4 regions of the Desulfosporosinus youngiae DSM 17734 genome follow, and region 1 is predicted to be linked to each of the others. Evidence: riboswitches for the same ligand, from Rfam matches in the RefSeq annotation. Region 1 holds a riboswitch; each other region holds the start of a gene.
The links. A riboswitch is a leader RNA that binds a small molecule or an ion and turns the genes downstream of it on or off. The one in region 1 is predicted to bind cobalamin.
Positions count from the first base shown of each region.

Region 1 (5,165 bases):
CCCGCTTCCCCGAGAATGATGGGAAAGAAGCCGGGGCCGGTTCCAATATCCAGAATCTCCAGGCACTCTTGCCTGGGAGCGTTAGCCAGTATCTTGTTTCTCCAGGCATCTTTGCGGAACGAAGAAAGCTCGTTTTTTATCAGCCCGCTGTATCCCTCCGCTGAACCCGTCCAATAGTTCTCAATAGTCTGTTGTAGTTCCTCTTCTTTGGCGGCCATCAAAACACTCCTCTTTTTTAGTTTCAATCATCAAATAACCTTGTCCTTTTCAGCCCTGATACAGTTCAGTAATATCTGGACTGATAAATTCTTCCTTGAACCCAACATCGATCAGGACACCAGCATCCACTCCATTTCTGTTAATTATTTTTCATCAGCTGTCGGAATTTCGACAATTTGCTTAAAATAAAAAAGACCACGAAGCAGACTCTAGTGAGTCAAACCTCCATGGTCTTTGCAAATACCTTCGTGGTTCTGCATTTAAAATAATTTTGTACATTGATTCTACAAACTCTTCATAGATTCCTGCTTAATGTCTTATTTTTAAAATAAATTTTAAAGTTATAATTTTAACTGAACAAGTTTACTTTAAGGCACTGTCTTTCACTTCCTCTCAGTATAGAAACAAAAAAACCACAAAGTTGACCCTAATGAGTCAAACCTCCATGGTTTTTGCTTCCGCCCTCTCAGAATATCCCCATCATTTTATACCTTAACAGAACCGTCGAAACGCGAAGGACCCATTCGTTTTTATAATTTCTGTTATCATCCGTTACGCGCCCTCATCTTTCCCCTTTTTAAATTCAAAAAGCCCCTCGACGATGAGCGCCAAGAGGCCGTGTATATTCCTAAATACGACACTTACTTATAGAACCTCCCTATCGCTCGTAGAGTTACTGGTTCATTAACAAAGGCAGGTCTTCTGACTTTGGTTCATTTAAATACATCACGCCTTCCCGGTATGAACCAGTGGCCTATTGTATGAAACATCTCCCCATTACAGTGGCGGGACCGTGCAGGACTTTAACCTGCTTCCCTTTTAAGCCGTACTTTAAGTACACGCACCTTTATTCTCAAATATTTAATTACTATAATGTTAACGCATCTTAATCTCATGTGTCAACCATGAAGTACACCTGATAAGATTACTACGTCACATAAACAGGGTATCAGCTACTATAGCAAAAATGGATGTTAATATTTTAGATTTTCAACTATATCAAGTATTTTCTCTTCAGCGATGAGGCTGGAGACATGCTCAATATAAGGCTGTAAAAATTCATCCTTTTCGAGAAAAGGAACATTCTTTCTGATTAGATTTTTCACCGCTAAAGTTGTGGGGGATGGCAAAAGTTCTGCAATAAAATCTTGTGCTTGGGCAGCACACATTAATTCAATCGCTAAAACATATTTCAAAAGGTTTACAGTTTTATAGGCCTTTAATGCAGCATTATAACCCATACTCGTATAATCTTCCTGAAATGCACTTGTAATGGCGTTATCAATTGTTGCTGGATGACTAAATATTCTCATTTGACCTACGATACCCGCTGACGTATATTGCGGAATCATGAAGCCGTGATTTACGCCATTATTTCTAATTAAAAAGGCGGGAAGCTCACTTACATGCGGGTTAACCAGTCTATGGGTTCTTCTTTCTGACATTTTTGCCATCATCGTCATGGCCATGCATAAAGAATCAGCTTCAATTCCAACAAATGAACCATCAGCATTACATCCCATCAATACCTGTCCGTCATCTTCGCTGTCTGAAAATATTAAAGGATTATCACAACAGGAGTTCATTTCAGTAAGAACTGTTTGATATGCATCTTTGATTGTCTTCTTAGCTGCCCCGTGTACTTGAGGAACATTTCTTAATGACGTAGCATCCTGTACTCTGTAGGATTTGTATTGGGCAATTATCTCACTATCTTTCAATATATTTCTAATGTTTTCAGCAGTATTTATTTGGTCTTCATGTGGTCTTACAGCATGAATCCTTGGGTCATAAGCTTCTAGGGTTCCTTTTAATACTTCTAAAGACATGGCTGCAGAGATGTCTGCTGTTTTCGAATAATTAATTGCATCATATAATGTTAAAGCAGTTAGTGCTGTAATTGATGTCGTTCCAGAAACAAGGGATAAGCCCTCTTTGCTTGCTAAAGCGATTGGTTTCATACCCGCCTCTTCAAGAACTTTATCTCCGGGCAGTAAATTATCGTTAAACCAAGCCTTACCTAGCCCAATTAGAACGAGGCCAACGTGAGCTTCCGGCCCTAGATAGCCTACGGAACCATCTTTTGGTGCAAACGGGATAATGCCATTATTGAGAAGTCCTGCTATTTGCTCGAGAGTTTCCATCCGAACTCCGGCATAAGCTTGTCCCAGGTTTAAAAGCATCATCAGAAGTATTCCCCTTACTACTTCTTTGTCCAAAGGTTCTCCTACCGAGGTGGCATGGGACAGGAGTGTGTTTCTTTGTAAAAGCGCTGAGTCTTCAGGACATACTGCTTTATTCCAATTTTCTCCCAATCCGGTTGTGACACCATAGATAATTCTGTTTTCATTCGTAAATTTATCCACTAAAAATCGGGAACGATTAACTCTATCACGGTATTGAGCCGAAAACTCTACCTTGGCATTATATCGTACGACTCCGACAAATTGGTTTAACTCGATCGGGCTATCTCCTAATATCACTTTACTGATACATTTAGCTCGTTTTAGCGTATTTTCCAGACTATGCGTATGCATGAATTCTCTCCTTTATACGGAACCATCATTGAACAAAAGAAATTAAGAAATAAAATCGGTCAGTAAGGCTGACGTTATAACAATGACTACATTTTAAATTACAGCCCTGCGTGAAACTGCCGATGCGATCGTCCATCTCGTTTAATAATTCTCTTATCATCCGTTACGCCCTATCTTCCCCTTTTTTGAATTCAAAAAGCCCCTTGACGATGAGCGCCAAGAGGCTGTGTATTTCCCTAAATACAACACTTACTTTATAGAACCCCCTATCGCTCGTAGAGTTATTGGTTCATTCAACAAAGGCAGGTCTTCTGACTTTGGTTCATCAATGCTTTACGCCTTCCCGGTAGGACTAGTGGCTATTAGTATAAAACATTTCCCCATTACAGTGGCGGGACCGTGCAGAATTTTACCTGCTTCCCTTTTAAGCTGTACTATGTAGTACGCGCACCTTTATTTTCCAATATACAATTGTTTTAATGTTATCGTATATTAGTCTAATATGTCAACCATTAAAACAGTTGAACAGAGCTGAAGCATGATTTTCCCCTTGAAACTGAGAACAATAGTCGCTACTCAGACTTATCCAGGTTGAACGCCTTGGCCCTGAAATCCCAAAAAGGATGAGCCCTTGGGTGTAGTTCAAATGTTGCATCGATGCACCATTTAGGCTCTCTTCCCCCTCGGGGGAGGAGAGTATAGCAATGCTTTGCACATCACCTTATCCTCGCCGGATTGCCTTATTCTAAAGCTCAATTACGCGATCTTCCACCCCTTGGCCACCTCCTGTGCTTTCCAGAGCTGTGCATACAAGCCTCCCTTCTCAAGGAGCAATGAATGGGCACCCTGCTCTACAAGACTCCCCTGATCAAAAACAAGAATTTGATCTGCGGTCTGAATGGTACGCAAATGATGGGCAATGACAAGCACTGTCCGTCCCTTGGCCAGAGCACTGACGGCTTTTTGGATCTTGGTCTCGTTCACAGGGTCCACATTGCTGGTGATCTCGTCCAACACAACAATAGGTGCATTTTTAAGGAAGGCGCGGGCAATGGAAATACGCTGTTTTTGACCACCGGATAAGCCCACACCGTTTTCCCCCACTCTTGTATCATATCCTTCCGGCAGCCCGGCGATAAAGTCATGGATTTGTGCCTTTTTTGCCGCCTCGATAACCTGTTCCCGTGTTGCGTTCCGGTTGCCCAGCCGGATGTTTTCATAGATACTGTCAGCGAAGAGCACGACATTCTGCATGACAATACTGATATTGGAAAGCAGCTCGTCATAGTCCATATCCCGGATATCCACACCACCTACCTGGATGGAACCTCTTCCAATGTCCCAGAAGCGCAGCAGCAAATTGGTGATCGTGGTCTTCCCGGAGCCGGAGGGACCTACCAATGCCGTCAAGCTTCCCTGAGGCAGCTTAAAATTGATATTTTTCAGCGCGAACTCATCGGTTTCATAGGAAAAATCAACCTTTTCATAAGTGATATCAAAAGCGCTTGTTTTTCTTGGAAAAACTGCCGCCGGTACAGTGGGGGCCTCCAACACCCCTTCCACCCGTCGATAGCTGTCCTTTACCTGCAGGTAGTCCAGCCAGTACTTCTCAATTTTCCGGAAAGGCTTGTAAAATTCCACACTGAAAATGATAAATATCAATAGTGTTTCAAAGTTAAGGCTTCCTTGATGCAGCATTAATGCTCCTACTATAATCATTACCGCATAGGAAAGCTCGAAGAAAAATGAGAATCTGCCGACATAGCCCGCAACTGTTTTAGATTGCCTCCGGGCACTTACTCCGAATCTTTCGATGCTGCTCCGCAGTTTTGTTTCAAAGGCCGCATTTTCGGAAAATGCTTTCATCAGGGGAATTCCTTTGGTGTATTCGACAAACAAGCTGACCATATCCGCCAGATCGTCATTGGTTTTCTCCTGCAGTTTGAGATTTTTGCGGAAACCCATTCCCAGCATCAGCACCGCTAAAGGCAGCAGGGATACCATGGCCAACCCCATCCAAGGACTTTTCATAAATAACCAGATGCCCAGGAGCAGCGCAATGAGGATATCAGAGAACATAATGGAGAAGAAATGCCCCACAACACCCTCCAAATTATCCACATCCTTATGGATGATAGTACTGATTTTGCCCAGGCGCTCTTTGCTGTAAAAGCCAAGTGAAAACTGTTTAAGCCTGTTTATAATGCTTTTCCTTACAGTAAGCACTACATCAAAACCGGCAAAGTGCTTGGACATATCCGCCACCACAGCCATCAGTGTTTTGAGCAGCACGATGCCAAACAGAGCAATCCATAGCCCGGTCAGTTCTCTGCCGTCTTTATAGGTATGAATATTATTGAGCATATCAATCACAAGATACATGAGATAGGCCCCTAAAAGGCCGGCAGC
Region 1 is NZ_CM001441.1:4,261,915-4,267,079, forward strand. It holds gene DESYODRAFT_RS19755 (class I SAM-dependent methyltransferase) at 1-218, opposite strand, end outside; cobalamin riboswitch at 895-1,083, opposite strand; gene DESYODRAFT_RS19760 (HAL/PAL/TAL family ammonia-lyase) at 1,194-2,756, opposite strand; cobalamin riboswitch at 3,041-3,226, opposite strand; gene DESYODRAFT_RS19765 (ABC transporter ATP-binding protein) at 3,513-5,165, opposite strand, start outside.

Region 2 (5,165 bases), 2.0 Mb from region 1:
GGGCTGTTGGAGGGTCGATTGACAGCTCAATCTGTTTATCCCAATCTAAGGCTTTACGGGCCTTAGCCATGGCTAAATCCCATTCCCGGGCACCCTTAACACCTTTAACTATATCTGCCGCATGGGTGGCCAGGCGCGTAGCAATGACTCCCGCGTGCACATCTTCAGCCGTTGGCAGTCTAAGATGTTCAGCAGGTGTGACATAGCATATGAAGTCTGCCCCTGCAATGGCCGCGGCATTAGCCCCGATAGCTCCTGTAATATGGTCATATCCCGGCGCGATATCCGTGACCAAATTTCCGAGGATATAATAAGGGACATGATGACAGAGTTGTTTTTGGAGTAAGATGGTTGCCGGGATTTGATCCACCGGCACATGCCCCGGACCTTCGACCATCACCTGAACCCCTGCATCCAGGGCCCGTTTCACTAGTTCCCCAGCCACAACCACTCCTTGAACTTGGGCGCGGTCCAGAGAATCTTCGATACAACCAGGGCGAATAGCATCGCCAATACTAAGGGTTACATCATATTTTTTGCAAATCTCAAGTACACGATCAAATTGAGCATAGAGGGGATTTTCTTGCCCATGGTGGAACATCCAGCCCGTTAAAAAAGCTCCGCCGCGACTTACAATATCTGTGATTCGTCCTTGATTTTTTAATCGTTCAACAATGGACATATTTAAGGCAGCATGAATCGCCATAAAATCAATGCCGCGCTCGGCCTGACGTTCAATCATCTCGAACATATCCTCTACCTTCATATCCACGACGCTTCCGTATTTAGCAATGCTTTCCATTCCTGTTTGGTAGGTTGGCACGGAGCCAATCGGTAATGTGAAGGTATTCAGCACCTGACGGTGAAAGGCATCCACATCCCCGCCAATGCTTAATTCCATGATGGCATCCGCACCAGCCGCTATAGCAACCTTTATTTTATGAAGCTCATCTGAAAAGTCCACACAATCAGGCGACGTTCCGACGTTAGCATTTACTTTGGTGCGAAGTCCTTCTCCGATCGCGATTGCAACCGAGTTCTTTCGTTGCTTGTTCTTTAAAATCACGACTCGGCCTTGAGCGACCTTCTCACCTAACTCATCCGCCCTAAGCCCTTCAACCTTTGCTAATCTCTCCACCTCAGGGGTAATAATTCCTTGTCTCGCTTTAATAAGTTGGGTCATTTCAATCTCTCCATTCTTAATTAAATTTTATCGCGTTAAGATTCCACGTCTCTCCATGGCTGTTCCCTATGTCTGCTTCGCCGAAACCCCTTTCCAAGCAGAGAATACTTAGCGGCGAAGGAATAGACTTCCCTAAGACACGAGTCCGGCTTCAACTGAACGAATTCGCTTGGGCACGATGCATCCTGCCCCTATATCGAACTTCGAACCTCGCGCTAACACTCCCACGGCAGTTCTTGAAAGAACTCGCCGGCCACAGCCATAGCACAGTCCTTTTCACATTTATGGCAGAAAGGTTTTTCACTTGAGTGGAAATCTGTAAGCCTTTCCTGATCTAAAGCTAAGGTTTTCTGGGCCTCTACATTCTGATCCCGCCGTGCTTGACTCATTTTAAGGTCCCAATCTTCAGCTCCCGGGTACCCTTTAGCGAGATCAGCGACGTGAGCAGCAATACGTGAAGCCACCACCCCCCGGTAGACATCCTGAGCATCCGGATAACCTATATGTTCTGCAGGTGTGACATAGCAGAGAATGTCCGCTCCGGCAGCTCCAGCCATAGCCCCCCCAATAGCTGCGGTAATTTCGTCATATCCTGGAGCAATATCTGTCGATACCGGACCGAACACAAAATACGGAGCACCTTGACAAACTTGTTTTTCTAATTTAACGGTTGCCGCAATTTGATTCGGTGGAGTGTGACCGGGCCCCTTAATCATGATTTGCACCCCTGCCTCCCTGCTGCGCTTTACCAACTCACCTAAAATGACGAGTTCTTCGGCTTGGGAACGGCATAATGAATCGGCACCTGCACCCGGTCTCATGGCATCTGCTAAACTTAAGGTCACTTCGTACTTTTTAGCAATTTCCAGTATGCGGTCGAACATCGTATACAAAAAATTTTCCTGATCATGATAAAGCATCCAGCCCATCAGCAAGGACCCTCCCCGGCTCACCAGATTAAGGACTCTCTGATCATTCTTAGCCGTTTTCAATAAACCGGAATGAAGAGCACTATGCAAAGCCATAAAATCTACTCCATCAGCCGCTTGGCGTTCCATAACCCTGAAAAAATCCTCCGGCACAAGCGCTAAGGCTGAACCCTTAGCCTGAACCGCTTCAGCAAAGGCCTGATAAACCGGCAGTGTGCCTAAAGGCAATGGTACTCTTTTGATAATTTCCCGCCTTGCCTTGTCCATATCTCCGGCTGTACTTAAATCCATAATCGCATTCGTTCCCGCCCTGATGGCCTCATCCACTTTAATTAGTTCTTCCTCCAGACTATCCTCGTCAGAAGCCAGGCCGATGCTGGCACTAACCTTAGTACTTAATCCATGTCCGAACCCTTGAGGATGTGCGGGCTCGTGATGACGGTTATAAGGAATAACAATCTGTCCCTTAGCAACCCGTTCCATCAATAGTTGCACATTCATTCGTTCATTTTGAGCTATCAAGAAAAACAGTGGAATTTCTTCACCCCTTTGGGCCATTTCCATTAACGTCACTTCATTAACTTCTCCTTTCTTATTTGGTTTTTGTTACCTTGCCAAGTCATTCTGAAAAATTGATAAAATAAAAAAGCCTCTAATCACACAGTGACTAGAGACTTTTCCATAATCTCATCCACGCTACTCTTGGTTCTTCGACAAGGTAGACTCAGCTTAACTACAGGCAGGTCTCCTGGCTTACGGATCAACACGATAAAGCACCTTCCGGGAATTACCCCGTGGTTATACTTACTTCTTGCTCCCCGTTTACAGTGGCGGGACCGCATCGGACTTACACCGACTTCCCTATTCTCCTCATAATGAGGCACCTGCAGTTATCAAATTTTTAAAACTTTCTAAGTATAGTATAAAGAATCGACGTTTATTTGACAAGGATTATTTTGTCAAAATTAACATTAACGAAGGTTGTTATAAAAATTCTTTAATATGAGATTTTATGAATCGACTGCAGTTTCGGCTTTATATATAGAATTCTTCGATACAATCGAATACTCTCCATTAGTGTTAGTAATCCTCGACATATGTCGTATAGGAAGGTTACAACTGTCACAGTATCCCTGCGCAAAATATTTTTTTACCTTAGTAACTTCCTTCGTTTTTTGTAAAACTCTGCCGCATTGCGGACATGTGATATTCACTTTATCTAATAAGGCTTTCAGCTCTTTAACCTTTTCTTCGCTTTCCATCTGTAACTTTTCCCAATTGATGATCACCTGCTCAGAAAAATCATAGATTTTCTTGAAGATTTCCGCTGTATAAAAGGCATCACTTAAGGCATGGTGAAAGGGCAATGTTTTTTCGATTTCCAGGGCTTCCACTGCGCTTTCTAAACTCGGTTGTTTGTTTAGACCCCTAAATTTCATATAAATTTGCTGAATATTAATAAACTTATTAAAGGATAATGACTGCATACCAAAAAACCGGCTATTGTCCCTTAAACCTAAAATATCATCATGTCCCCAAGAGCATAATACAGAGTCCTCTCCTACCCATGAATTGAAGCTCTCGATTGTTTGAACGAAAGGGGTTCCTTGTTTGACCTGCTTAGTATTAATTGTCGTTTTCTTCTTAACATAGGGATTAATCCTCTTATAAATTACGGGCTTAATAAGGGCATTGAACTCGCCAATGCTCTCTAAACGCTCGTTTAGTTTGACAGCACCAATCTGAATAATTTCGCTTTTCAGGGCGGGATTAGCATAATCCCATTCATTGAATTTAAAAAACATATTAAATTCCAAATCAAATACTATATAAGTCATTGCATCCTCCTCTGCCACTCGTTTATTATAATCCTTCCGAACAATAAACGCACTTATTTGCTTGATATTCTTTTGTATGACGATCATAGTATTTTGCAGGAATCAGGTCATATAATATGATAAAGGATCTAAGTAACAAGGGATTTCGGTGAATGTCGCGCAAATCCTTAATTAAATAGGTCTTTTTTTTTATTTTCTGCGAATACTTAATCAAGAGGTGATATTAATGTGGTTCAATCAAAGTACCGAAGATGTCCTAAAAGAATTGGAAGTGAATTCAAGCACCGGTTTGTCCGAGAATGACGTCATAAAGAGACGAGAAACCTACGGTTTAAACGAGTTAGTAACTAAAAAGCCTAAAACCTTAATTCGAATTTTTCTTTCCCAATTAAACAATATCATGATTTACATTCTAATCGGTGCTGCCCTCATCTCGGGATTTATCGGAGAAATAAGCGATGCTGTAATTATTGGAATTGTGATTCTTATAAATGCTATCGTCGGAGTCATCCAAGAATCTAAGGCGGAAAAAGCTCTCGATGCCTTGAAAAAACTCTCAACACCAAAGGCTTTAATCAAAAGGGATGGAATCTCCAAAGAAATTCCATCTCAAGAAGTCGTTCCTGGAGATGTGGTGATCATCGATGCCGGAAGATATATCCCCTGTGACCTTCGTCTTATTGAAACGGCTAATCTGCAAATTGAGGAATCCGCACTGACCGGGGAATCAGTTCCCGCAGACAAACAAGCCGATCTCGTCATTGACGCTGAAGATACCCCTCTGGGGGATCAGAAAAATATGGCCTTTAAATCTACCTTAGCAACTTATGGTCGCGGAATTGGTATTGCCGTAGCCACAGGCATGGATACTCAGATTGGAAAAATTGCCACCATGCTTGAGGAGTCTGCCGATGAGCAAACTCCTCTGCAGAAGAAGATTGAGGAATTAGGTAAGATCTTAGGCTTTGCTGCCATAGGGATTTGTGTCCTTATGTTCTTAGTAGGGGTTTTACAAGATCGGGATCTTTACGAAATGTTTTTAATAGCTCTTAGTTTAGCTGTTGCAGCAATTCCCGAAGGATTACCCGCTATTGTTACGATTGTCCTTGCTATGGGTGTGCAGCGCTTAATCAAAGAGCATGCCATCGTTAGAAAACTGCCTGCCGTAGAAACCTTAGGTTCTGTTTCAATTATTTGTTCTGACAAAACCGGAAC
Region 2 is NZ_CM001441.1:628,899-634,063, reverse strand. It holds gene bzaB (B12 lower ligand biosynthesis ThiC-like protein BzaB) at 1-1,183, opposite strand, end outside; gene thiC (phosphomethylpyrimidine synthase ThiC) at 1,399-2,685, opposite strand; cobalamin riboswitch at 2,834-3,015, opposite strand; gene DESYODRAFT_RS03015 (3'-5' exonuclease) at 3,123-3,950, opposite strand; gene DESYODRAFT_RS03010 (calcium-translocating P-type ATPase, PMCA-type) at 4,177-5,165, shown strand, end outside.
Region 2: it holds a riboswitch for cobalamin, as region 1 does, so the genes downstream of both, thiC (phosphomethylpyrimidine synthase ThiC) here and DESYODRAFT_RS19760 (HAL/PAL/TAL family ammonia-lyase) in region 1, are expected to answer to the same signal.

Region 3 (5,165 bases), 1.4 Mb from region 1:
ATCGTCTCATTCGGATTACACTTTTTCTTTTCATTTCCATTGATCTCCTCCTCTGGTTAGATTTATCTAACTTTTGGACTTATTGTATATTTGCTCTTGGCAAAAATCAATAGATTGCCCACAAGTGCTACATATCTTAGATTGTGAGACATTGTAGATAAGGAATTTTGTAAGAATGCGACATTAACTCTAATTTTCAATTTAAGAAAATCCAAGTGTTCCCCACTCTGAAATTTTAAAATCTCCGGTTCCCTTGTTTTGCCAAAGGAACCGGAGATTTTTTCCTCATTCCACTGCACTTTCCGTAACTATCAGCTCTACGATCCGCACGTCCCTCAGCCCCCTCTTTTTCACTTCTTCAAGGTATTCCTCGATGACCGGGAATTTCTCCGGCGGGAAGACACTGGCTTTATCCAGGTCTACCCATTGATAACCCTCCCTGTCGCTGACCTTTAGATATTGACCCCGGCATTTTAAGGCATATAGTTTCACAGCGGCTCATCCTCTCTTCTCCGATTTACCTGTGCAAAGATTTAAATAACTTAACCGGCCAAAGCCTTCCTGGTCAGTTTTTCCAATCGGGCTAATCCCTTTTCAGGATTGTGATTTTGCGCCGCTACCCAATCCCGTAATTTTTCCATAGCCTTACCAGCGGCAATAATTTCTTGAGCCTTCTCAAACCCTTCCCGGATAGTGCTGACTTGGTTCATAAGATAAACTATCAGGGCCGCATTTAAACAAACAATATCGGAACGGGCTCCCCAATCCTTTCCATTTAACAAGGCCAGCATGCGGATAGTTTCTTCTTTCAGGTTATTGAGGGAAGCAATCTCTTCTTTCCTACCTCTCTTGATTCCCAGGTCTTCGGGAGTAAAGGAGTACTTGAGGATACTTCCGTCTTCTTTTAATTCGGCAATAAAAGTTTCTCCCAAATTGGAGGCTTCATCCATGCCTAAGGTACCGTCTTCAGTCACTCCATGAACTACCAGGGCCTTTTTGTAGCCAATCTCCTTCATGACCCGGGCCACGGGTTCCAGCATTTCTTTGGCATACACCCCGCGCACCCCGTATTGGGGCAGGGCCGGGTTGGCCAGAGAGGCAGCGATGTTAAGGACCGTGCCGAAAGAAATTTGCGCCAGAATTCTGCCTAAAGCCTGGGGATGAACCTGGGGACTCATGCCATTAAAAATACCAATTCCTGCTTTTTCAATGCTTTTTTTGACTATTTCCGGATGGCATTCCACATCCACACCCAGTTCTTCCAGAATGTCAATCGTGCCGCAATAGGAGGTAATAGCCCTGGAGCCGTGTTTTGCCATTCTGATTCCATTGGCTGCGGCAATAATTGAAGCAGCCGTGCTGATATTAAAGGTTTTAAATGAGTCCATTCCGGTACCGGAATTGTCCACTAAAGGCAGCTCTGTTTCAGGATTCACCTTGACTGTATCCAGTTCATAGATAGCCTCCCAGCTTCCCGCAATCTCCTCAGCCGTTTCACCTTTGGCCGCCAGAGCAGCCAGAAAGGCGCCTTGATTCATAGGCGAGGGCTCATTGCGGAGGATTTCTGAAAACACGGCTTTGGCTTCCTTCCTGGTGATGTTTTGGGACTGAATGAGCCTGGTTATGACGGACCCGAATTCTTTAGCTTTTTCTGCACACATAAGCATTTCCTCCTTAAAACTCAACAATGATGGATGTTTCAGACATCCTGCGCACCATTTCCAAACCACTTCCCACTTCATCTAAAGGAAGTTTGCGGCTGATCATAGTTTTCACCCTGACCTTATCTTCCGCAATCAGCGCCAGGGCTTTTCTGTTATGAGACAAAGAGCAGCCATAAGCTCCCAAAACCAACAGCTCTTTGTAGTGGATAGTATTCAAGTCAAAGCCTGGGACTGTATTGCCTATTAAACCACTGAAAAAGCCCAGGCGTCCTCTTTTGGCTAAAGCATTCAGGCCCTGACTAAAAGCTTCCAGACCCGGACAACAGGGAATTGCCGCATCCACTCCCGCCCCCTTGGTCAGCGCCATGATTTCTTTAACTAAATCCTTTTCTTTGACGTTGATCACACAGTCAATAGGCAATTTCTCCGCCTGCTTGATTCTCCTTTCGTTAATCTCGGCTACTATAATTTTCCTGACACCATTGGCTCGGGCTAATTTAGCATTTAAAATCCCCAAAGGCCCTGCCCCGATAATAAGCAGCGAGTCCTCATCTGAGACATTTAAAGAGCTTTGCATGTTAACTGAACAGGCCAAAGGCTCAGTGAGGGCAGCTTCTGCAAAGGAAACATGATCGGGTATCCTTTGCAGTACGCCGTTTTTAACCCCCCTGGCCGGAACTAATAAATACTCGGCGAAGCCGCCATTCAGATGAAAGCCAATAATCTTCATCGAATCGCAGAGATTATCCTGACCTCTCAAACAATAACTGCAGGTACCGCAGGGTATTCCGGGAGCTACCTGAACCCTGTCCCCCAGGGAGACCTGACTGACACCCGGACCCTTGGCAGCCACAATCCCGGCAATTTCGTGTCCCAGAATCCGCGGGACCTTTAAATCTTTTTGCCCCTGAGTTAAGCATTTCAGATCCGTGCGGCAGATTCCGCAGGCCTGGGTCCGGATGAGGACTTCCCCCTCTCCGCATTGAGGAGTATCCACCTCTGTCAGGGTCAACGTTTCAATAGCTTCCAGTACAGCCGCTCTCATTTTGATCCTCCTTTTTTAAAAACAAAAAAATCCACACTACTCATAGCGTGGATTTTCCATCATCCTCACAGAACCTTTTTCTCGTTAAAGGCCTCTCTTATCTCAGGCAGGTCTCCTGACTCAGGTTCATCGCCCTTATGTCCCTTCCCCCAAAACCGGAGTGGTTGTTGACATCGGCTTACCTTTACAGTGGCGGGCCCGTCCGGGACTTGCACCCGGTTCCCTATTCTCCCTTTAGCAGGGCACCTAAGACAATCTATTCTTAATAATTACTATTATATCCGCAAAATGGATGGCGTCAAGGGGGTTAATCTTTTAGGCGCTTAACTTCTTCTTCCTTCATACCTGTTGCTTGAGCTATCATTGAGACCTCCATACCCAGATCCAGAAGCTTCTTCGCAACTTCCACCTTTCCCTCTGCTTTGCCTTCCGCTTTTCCTTCTGCCTTGCCTTTATTCTTCGCTGACTCTATCCTCGTCAGCTGGTCATGCAGCTCGGTTTCTCTGGCCTCGTACAGCATTCTTGCCTTTTCATCTTTACTGATGATCTGCAAAATGTCATAAGCTTTTTTAATGTCTTTATTCTTTTCAGCCAACATCTCTATCACTCCTTTTGATTTGGCATCCAAAAATTCCATCCATTCAATGACCTTATCATTCTCACCTCTTGGAATCTCTTTATCTGCCAGTTTTATGATCTCCAGAAAGTGTACCTCTAATATGTCGGTCAACTTGTATCCTGCTTCGTCCTCAATTAAATGATAGCTGGAGTGCAACTTCTGAAGCGGGGTGCATCTGAAATCGACAATATTAATGGTGATACATTTTTTTAACTTGGCATAGGTATCTCCCGGCTTTATTTGGCCTGTGTACATCTTCGACCAGTAGAACATGGTTCTTTCAGGCATAAATTCTGTCGGCAATATTTGAATTAAAAGGAATAGCATTCTTCACCGAAGCGGTGGTCACTCACTCAGTTGGAACTTGCGACAAATTGTTCTGCCTGGGGATCGTAACGATACAACTCAACCGACTTGGCAACTCTATCCGGATTGGTAATATCCTCCTCCGGTTTAGCGTATTCATGGTTCATTGTCGAATAGATCAATAACTGATTATCCATGGACAGATTAAGAGAACCCACAGTTCTGCGATAAGGCAGCTGGACGAACTCCATCTTCTCTGCTAATCCGGACCAGATTTCTTTGTAGCCGTCCTTAGTATAACTGATAAGATGAAAATAGTTTTCCTGATAACCCGTCCCCCCATGACCCGAAACAAAGGCAATCATTTGCTTTCCTCCCCAGCCGCCATAGACCTGCAGCCCGTATACCGGCTGGTGCAAGGAATAGACTTCCTTATAATTGCCTTCAGCGAACTCATAGAGCAGGAAATACCCTTCCACACGATCCAAGGTTACATAAGCGGCTATTTGGGGTCCGGCGGAATTCTTCATATTAACCTGGGCCAAAGTGATAGCTTCTCTTGGCAGCTCCAACTCATTTTCAGCATCCAAATCAAATTTAGCCAGCAATGACTGATATAACCAGTCCGGTACAAATTCGGCTGAATTTTGTCCCCCTTTGGAATTTATGACTGAGCTGATATCCTCACCCGGCTTATTCCCCTCTTTGCCCGGATTACCTGGATTATTGCTGTTATTGCAGCCACTTAAGAAAAAAACAGCCAGAACAATGCTTAGGAATATCACTTTCTTCACATTTCCACCCTCTTCCTCCGCCACTCTTAGCGGCAACCGCCTGTTTCCTTCCCAAACCTCAACTAACGCTTTCTTAAATTTTCCTCATAGGCTTCCACCAATTCCTCTTTGGCCTTTTCGAGAAATTCACTGACATAAGCCGGCAGCTCTTCCGACCAAGGGCACTTTTCTCCTCTAAGAGGAAAATTTGCCATTTCAATTCTACGCAGGAACTTTTCTCAAGGCCGGTCACATTGACAGAGATAGCTTCCAATCTAACTTTCGGGCAGCATCACTTTACTGCCTCTTTCAGTAAATCTAAATGGAAATTTATACACTACTCACTATAAATTGTATAAATTTCAAACAATAAGTCAACAGAAATAAAATGCTTTTACTGCCAACAGTTACAACTATAAGTGATATAGGTCTCCTTTTGGGACACCAAAAAGAAGTACTGCTTGTCTCCTCAAATTCGGATTCGAATCCGAATTTGAGGAGACAAGCTCTCCTGCTCCGGCTTCCGCGCAGTAGTTGATAGCCAGGGGATACTCCTTTGACAAAATCGTTTCCGGTCATTATCACATTTTTGCCGCTTTAGTTCCAGATAAGGCCATGAGGGATGATTTTCATAAGGCAGATATCGTCCCCGCTTTTTATGCTTTTCAATAGTTCTACATCGACCATGCACCCAAAGGCTTTTTCAAAAAGGACTTTACTGTACCCTGTCGTACACTGGCACCAGGTTTTTGTTTTTA
Region 3 is NZ_CM001441.1:2,855,397-2,860,561, reverse strand. It holds gene DESYODRAFT_RS26655 (cell wall-binding repeat-containing protein) at 1-40, opposite strand, end outside; gene DESYODRAFT_RS13210 (hypothetical protein) at 286-492, opposite strand; gene trpD (anthranilate phosphoribosyltransferase) at 543-1,661, opposite strand; gene DESYODRAFT_RS13200 (zinc-dependent dehydrogenase) at 1,675-2,709, opposite strand; cobalamin riboswitch at 2,798-2,974, opposite strand; gene DESYODRAFT_RS13195 (Rpn family recombination-promoting nuclease/putative transposase) at 3,017-3,655, opposite strand; gene DESYODRAFT_RS13190 (hypothetical protein) at 3,682-4,428, opposite strand; gene DESYODRAFT_RS29550 (hypothetical protein) at 4,491-4,622, opposite strand; gene DESYODRAFT_RS13185 (DUF6144 family protein) at 5,005-5,165, opposite strand, start outside.
Region 3: it holds a riboswitch for cobalamin, as region 1 does, so the genes downstream of both, DESYODRAFT_RS13200 (zinc-dependent dehydrogenase) here and DESYODRAFT_RS19760 (HAL/PAL/TAL family ammonia-lyase) in region 1, are expected to answer to the same signal.

Region 4 (5,165 bases), 1.5 Mb from region 1:
ATGTCCAGGCTGATTCGATCCAACGCCACTCTCAGTACACCAGGAAAGAGTAAAGGATATAAGGCAGGGGAAATTGTGGAAGTGGAATTGCGCTATTCGCCGGAATGGAATAGGCAGCTATTTTAATTCCTGGAAATGTATTGCTCGGATCAATAGACCTTATTTCCCGACATTCAAAGGAGAGAAACGAAAGATGCCTTTACATGAGCTTTGGAAGGCTGATCTAGGAGGACAAGATTGATGGAAAAAGAGATATACCTCGGGCTGAAAAAGGTATTTGATCAGAGCTTGGAGGCTGCCTTGATTACTGTAATCAGTGTGTTGGGGTCAACTCCTCGCAAGTCCGGAGCAAAAATGCTGGTTTTTCCTGACGGAACGGCAATTGGAACCATCGGTGGCGGATGTGGCGAGGCCGAGGCCAGGCGGGAGGCGTTTAGTGTTATAGATTCATACACACCTATCAGGCATTCTTTAAATATGACGGCGGACATTGCCCAAGAGGAAGGAATGGTCTGCGGAGGGGTCATGGAATTATTCATTGACTATTTGGGTCCTCAAAGTGATAGGGAACAGATCAATCTACGGAAAGATTATCTGTCAGCTTTAGAGAATAATAGAAATCCCCTGCTGGTAACAGTGATTGAAGCGACTGCGGAAGGATTGCTGGGGAGAAAGCTGTTCATTAAGAATAACGGAGACATTTTCGGCGATCTTGGTTTAGAAAAGCTGAACAGAGCTGCTATAGATAGTGCCAAAATAAGTCTCGGAAGAAGCCAACCCTTACTAATTAGTTTGGATTCTGAGTTCAAGCAATGTGAAACCTCAGTGACAAAAGCGGCTTTCCGGTTGCTGATTGAGCCTCCGGCGACGGTGGTGGAATTGTTGATTCTAGGTGCGGGGCATATCGCAGTCCCCCTGGCAGCGATGGCGAAAATGGTTGGGTATGAGGTTACGGTGGTCGATGATCGTCCATCCTTTGCTAACTCTGCCCGCTTTAGCACCTGTGATACCATTATCTGTGACGATTTTGAACGGGCAATTGAAGCTATAACTATAAATCCGCAGACGTATATCGTGATTATTACAAGGGGGCATCGCCATGACAAAATATGCCTGCGGAAAGTGATTGATCAGCCGGCCGCCTATATCGGGATGATTGGCAGCCGCAAAAGGGTTAAAGCCATAAAAGCTGACTTGGAGGAAGAGGGAGTCTCCAGCGAATCGTTAGAAAAACTGTATTCACCCATCGGTCTGAAAATCGGAGCAGAGACTCCTGAAGAAATAGCCGTAAGCATTCTCAGTCAGTTAATTAATGTACAGAAAAGGACAATTGAATCGTAGAAATACTCAGGAGTTATGTAAAAATGGTTTTGTGTATGTAAAATTTTGGTTTGGTCATACTAACGTATGTCGCTTGGCTGCGATCATACTTGTGTGGCGGAGGTGATACATATGCAATTATCAACGAGAAATCAGCTTAAAGGGACAATTAAGGAAATAAAGAAAGGTCCGGTATCGACTGAAGTGATTATAGACGTTAGTGCACCAGCTGAAGTAGTCGCTTCAATTACCACTGGGTCGGCAGATTCGATGGGATTAAAAGTTGGAGAGGACGTCACCGCTCTTGTTAAAGCAAGTTCTGTTATGATCATGAAATAATGGAGTCAGGTCACAAGATTGATAGACTGCATAGTTAAATGGCAATGGGAAAACGCGAACAAACCTTTCGTGCTATCGCAGTCGAAAGGTTTGTTATTTTCATAATTTTAAGGAGACCGGAGCATAGTCTTAGGAAAAAACATCTTGAAGTTCGATAATAAGGTCTGCGAAAATACCTACGATCATTGAATCTTGTTCGGTATACACTTCCGGTCTGGAGTATTTACCCTCATTTGTAAGATGAAACACAGCTAAAGTGTTTTGCTCCGGATATACGATCCAGTACTCTAGAATACCTGCACGCTCATACAGGTTGAATTTTTCTTTAAGGTCTTTTTGAAAGGTGGAGGGGGAAGTAATCTCAACAACCAGATCAGGGCTGCCTTGACACCCACGATCATCCAATTTATTCTTGTCATATACCACGACAATATCCGGCTGAACAACGGTAGAAATCTGTTCGTCACTCTCTTGCATTTGGGGCAGGCGTACATCGAAAGGCGCAGCGTAAACCCGGCAAGGTTTGCCTTTTAAATAATTATTAAATAGTGTATGCAGCTGACCGGAGATCTCCTGATGCTTGCGCGAAGGGGCAGGGGTCATATTGTAGGCTATACCATTCAGCAATTCCCAGCGTTCATCTTCGGGCCATGTGAGGTAATCCCCGTACGTGAACCTTTGTTTTGAGGGCGGCAGACTCTTAGCCAAGGAGATACCCCCTTTTTTAACATTTGTTTCCTAACGTTAATTTAACACATCATCCAGTTCGGAACAAGAATGATGGATACAACTTACGGACTGAATAATGTTTATAGCAAATTCTAAAAGGATCAGATTATGATTATAACCAAAAGCACAAACCTTTAGGAATAACGGATAGTTGTGAAGGACGTTAATTCTGAATGTTTACAGGAATGTCTCATTAATCACAATTTTTTTATAGATTATCCTATTTGAAAAAGAGGAATTTAGTATATACTTATAGAATATACAACTATCAGTCGAATAACCAGTCATGAATTTAATATTGTCGTCTTAAGGTTCCTTATGCAAGAGAGGATCAAAAAGGGGAAGTCGGTGAAAATCCGATGCGGTCCCGCCACTGTAAACAAGGAGTTCTCTTCAGAAATCCGACGATCAAATTACGGATGAGGGAAGAGAATGATGATATGAAGCCAGAAAGCCTGCCTTAAGTAACATCACAAACCTACGAGCGATGGGAGATGTGTGTGTTTATAAAGGTAAACCATACGAGCTGCTCAGGCTCGTTTTTTTAATGCCCATACTATTAGGAAGGATTCTCTAATTTCTGAAACAACGACAAATTATGGAAGAGGAGTAATGTATGCTACAGGTCATTGGTATCGGCCCCGGAAGGCCGGAATGGTTGCCCCCTGCAATTTACGAACTTGTAAAAAACTGCGAGATTTTAATCGGTGGGTCCAGGGCTCTTGAACTCTTTCCGGATTTCGCAGGACGCCGGTATACTCTATCCGGTAACCTGGCCAGCAGTGTCGAAGTTATTCGGAGTGCACTTCTTGAAAAGAAAATGGTCGGGGTACTTGTTTCCGGCGACCCTGGGTTTTTTAGTTTTTTACCCAGATTAAAGAGGGAATTTCCAGAAGAGCGAATCGATGTCCATCCTGGAATCAGTTCTCTGCAATTTGCTTTTGCCAGAGCGGAGCTTCCCTGGCAAGAGGCGACGTTTGCCAGTGTTCATGGCCGGGAGTTATCCGTACTTCCGCAAGTGATAACTCATCCAACAGCGGTTTTAACCGGCGGGGAAAATACCCCTCAGAAAATTGCCCAACTCTACTTGGACCGCGGCTCTAATCCAATCATATCCATCGGGAATGCCCTTGCTTATCCGGAGGAATTTTGGGCGACAATGGATGCCGTGCAATTAGCTCAGGAAACGACCTTGTTAAAGAATGCAATTGTTATTCTTCATCCTGCCGGCGGGCAGGATAGCGATCCTTCGTTCAATCAGGCTGGAAATCAGCATCCCCAGTCCCTTAAGTATTCTACCAAAAAAGCTCCCGGGTCCAGGCTGGGAATACCAGATGAAGAGTTTCTGCGGGGCAAGGTTCCCATGACCAAGTCTGAAATTCGTGTGCAAGTACTCGCCAAAGCCCAAATTTCGAAACAAGACTGTGTCGTGGATATTGGGGCGGGTACAGGGAGCATTAGTATTGAAGCCGCAGGTCTGGCATCTGAAGGGGTCGTTTATGCCATCGAACATAATCCTGAGGCTCAAGAACTCATTCTTGCCAATCAACATAAGTTTGACGTCTCAAATCTCCGCTTGATTCGTGGGGCGGCACCTAATGTTTTCCCTGAGCTGCCTCCCGTCGATGTCTGTATTATTGGCGGGAGTAATGGGCGTTTAGCGGAAATTCTGAAGACCCTTCCCCTTGTTGAAGGGGGAAGAATCGTGATCACTGCAGTTACGATCGAAACTGTTGCTCAAGGCTTAAAATTTCTCACAGACTTTAATTATCAGGATATTGACACCGTGTCAATTCAAGCAGTTCGCTGGAAAGCAGTTCAAGATTTGCATATGGCACAAGCCTTAAATCCAATCTTTATAATCTCAGCACGAAAAGGGGAAAAGTGATGAATACAACTTGGGGAAAATTCTATGGAGTCGGAGTCGGCCCCGGCGACCCTCAGCTCCTGACCTTGCAAGCCGTTAATGTCCTTCAGTCGGTTGATCTGGTAGCTATCCCAAAATCCAAGCTGGACCGGGAAAGTGTAGCCTGGGATATCGCTAAAACTCATTGTCCCGCCAATGTCCGGCTGGTCGAACTTGAAATGCCCATGACCTCGGATCAGCAAGTTTTAGCAAAGGCTTGGCTGGATGGAGCCCAAACTATCTTAGCTGAATTGAAGCAGGGAAGATCTGTGGCCTTTATTACACTGGGTGATCCTTCCCTTTACAGTACTTACAGTTACTTGCTGAACAATCTCCAGGATGAATTGCCCCAGGAGTGTATTGTCACGGTACCTGGGATCACAGCTATGGCAGCTGCAGCGGCTCGAATCAACTTGCCCCTTGCCACAGGGGATGAACCTCTCCTGGTTTTGCCAAGTACCGAAGATGTGGGAGAATATCTTGATTTCCCTAATTTGGTCTTAATGAAAGTCTCCCGAAGGCTGCCGGCAATGCTGACTCTTCTTGAAGAACGCGATAGAAAAGCAGTCTTGTTAACCCGCCTGGGACAATCCGAAGAGAAGATCCGCTGGGAACCTAACCCTAAGGATTTCCAATCCGAAAAAATCGATTATCTTAGTTTACTGCTGGTTAAAAAAGATTTATTAGGGAGGGGTAACAGTGAACCAGAAAAAAACTAACGGCCAGGTCATCTTCGTCGGTGCCGGTCCGGGAGATCCTGAACTGATTACCATTAAAGGATCCCGTGCCTTGGAGCAAGCGGACCGCGTGATTTATGCCGGGTCTCTGGTTAACCCGAAATTACTGGAACTTTGTCGTCCGGGAACTCCTT
Region 4 is NZ_CM001441.1:2,758,728-2,763,892, forward strand. It holds gene DESYODRAFT_RS12705 (molybdopterin molybdotransferase MoeA) at 1-126, shown strand, start outside; gene DESYODRAFT_RS12710 (XdhC family protein) at 241-1,341, shown strand; gene DESYODRAFT_RS12715 (TOBE domain-containing protein) at 1,453-1,659, shown strand; gene DESYODRAFT_RS12720 (Uma2 family endonuclease) at 1,789-2,367, opposite strand; cobalamin riboswitch at 2,681-2,865, shown strand; gene DESYODRAFT_RS12725 (bifunctional cobalt-precorrin-7 (C(5))-methyltransferase/cobalt-precorrin-6B (C(15))-methyltransferase) at 3,005-4,276, shown strand; gene cobI (precorrin-2 C(20)-methyltransferase) at 4,276-5,013, shown strand; gene cobM (precorrin-4 C(11)-methyltransferase) at 4,994-5,165, shown strand, end outside.
Region 4: it holds a riboswitch for cobalamin, as region 1 does, so the genes downstream of both, DESYODRAFT_RS12725 (bifunctional cobalt-precorrin-7 (C(5))-methyltransferase/cobalt-precorrin-6B (C(15))-methyltransferase) here and DESYODRAFT_RS19760 (HAL/PAL/TAL family ammonia-lyase) in region 1, are expected to answer to the same signal.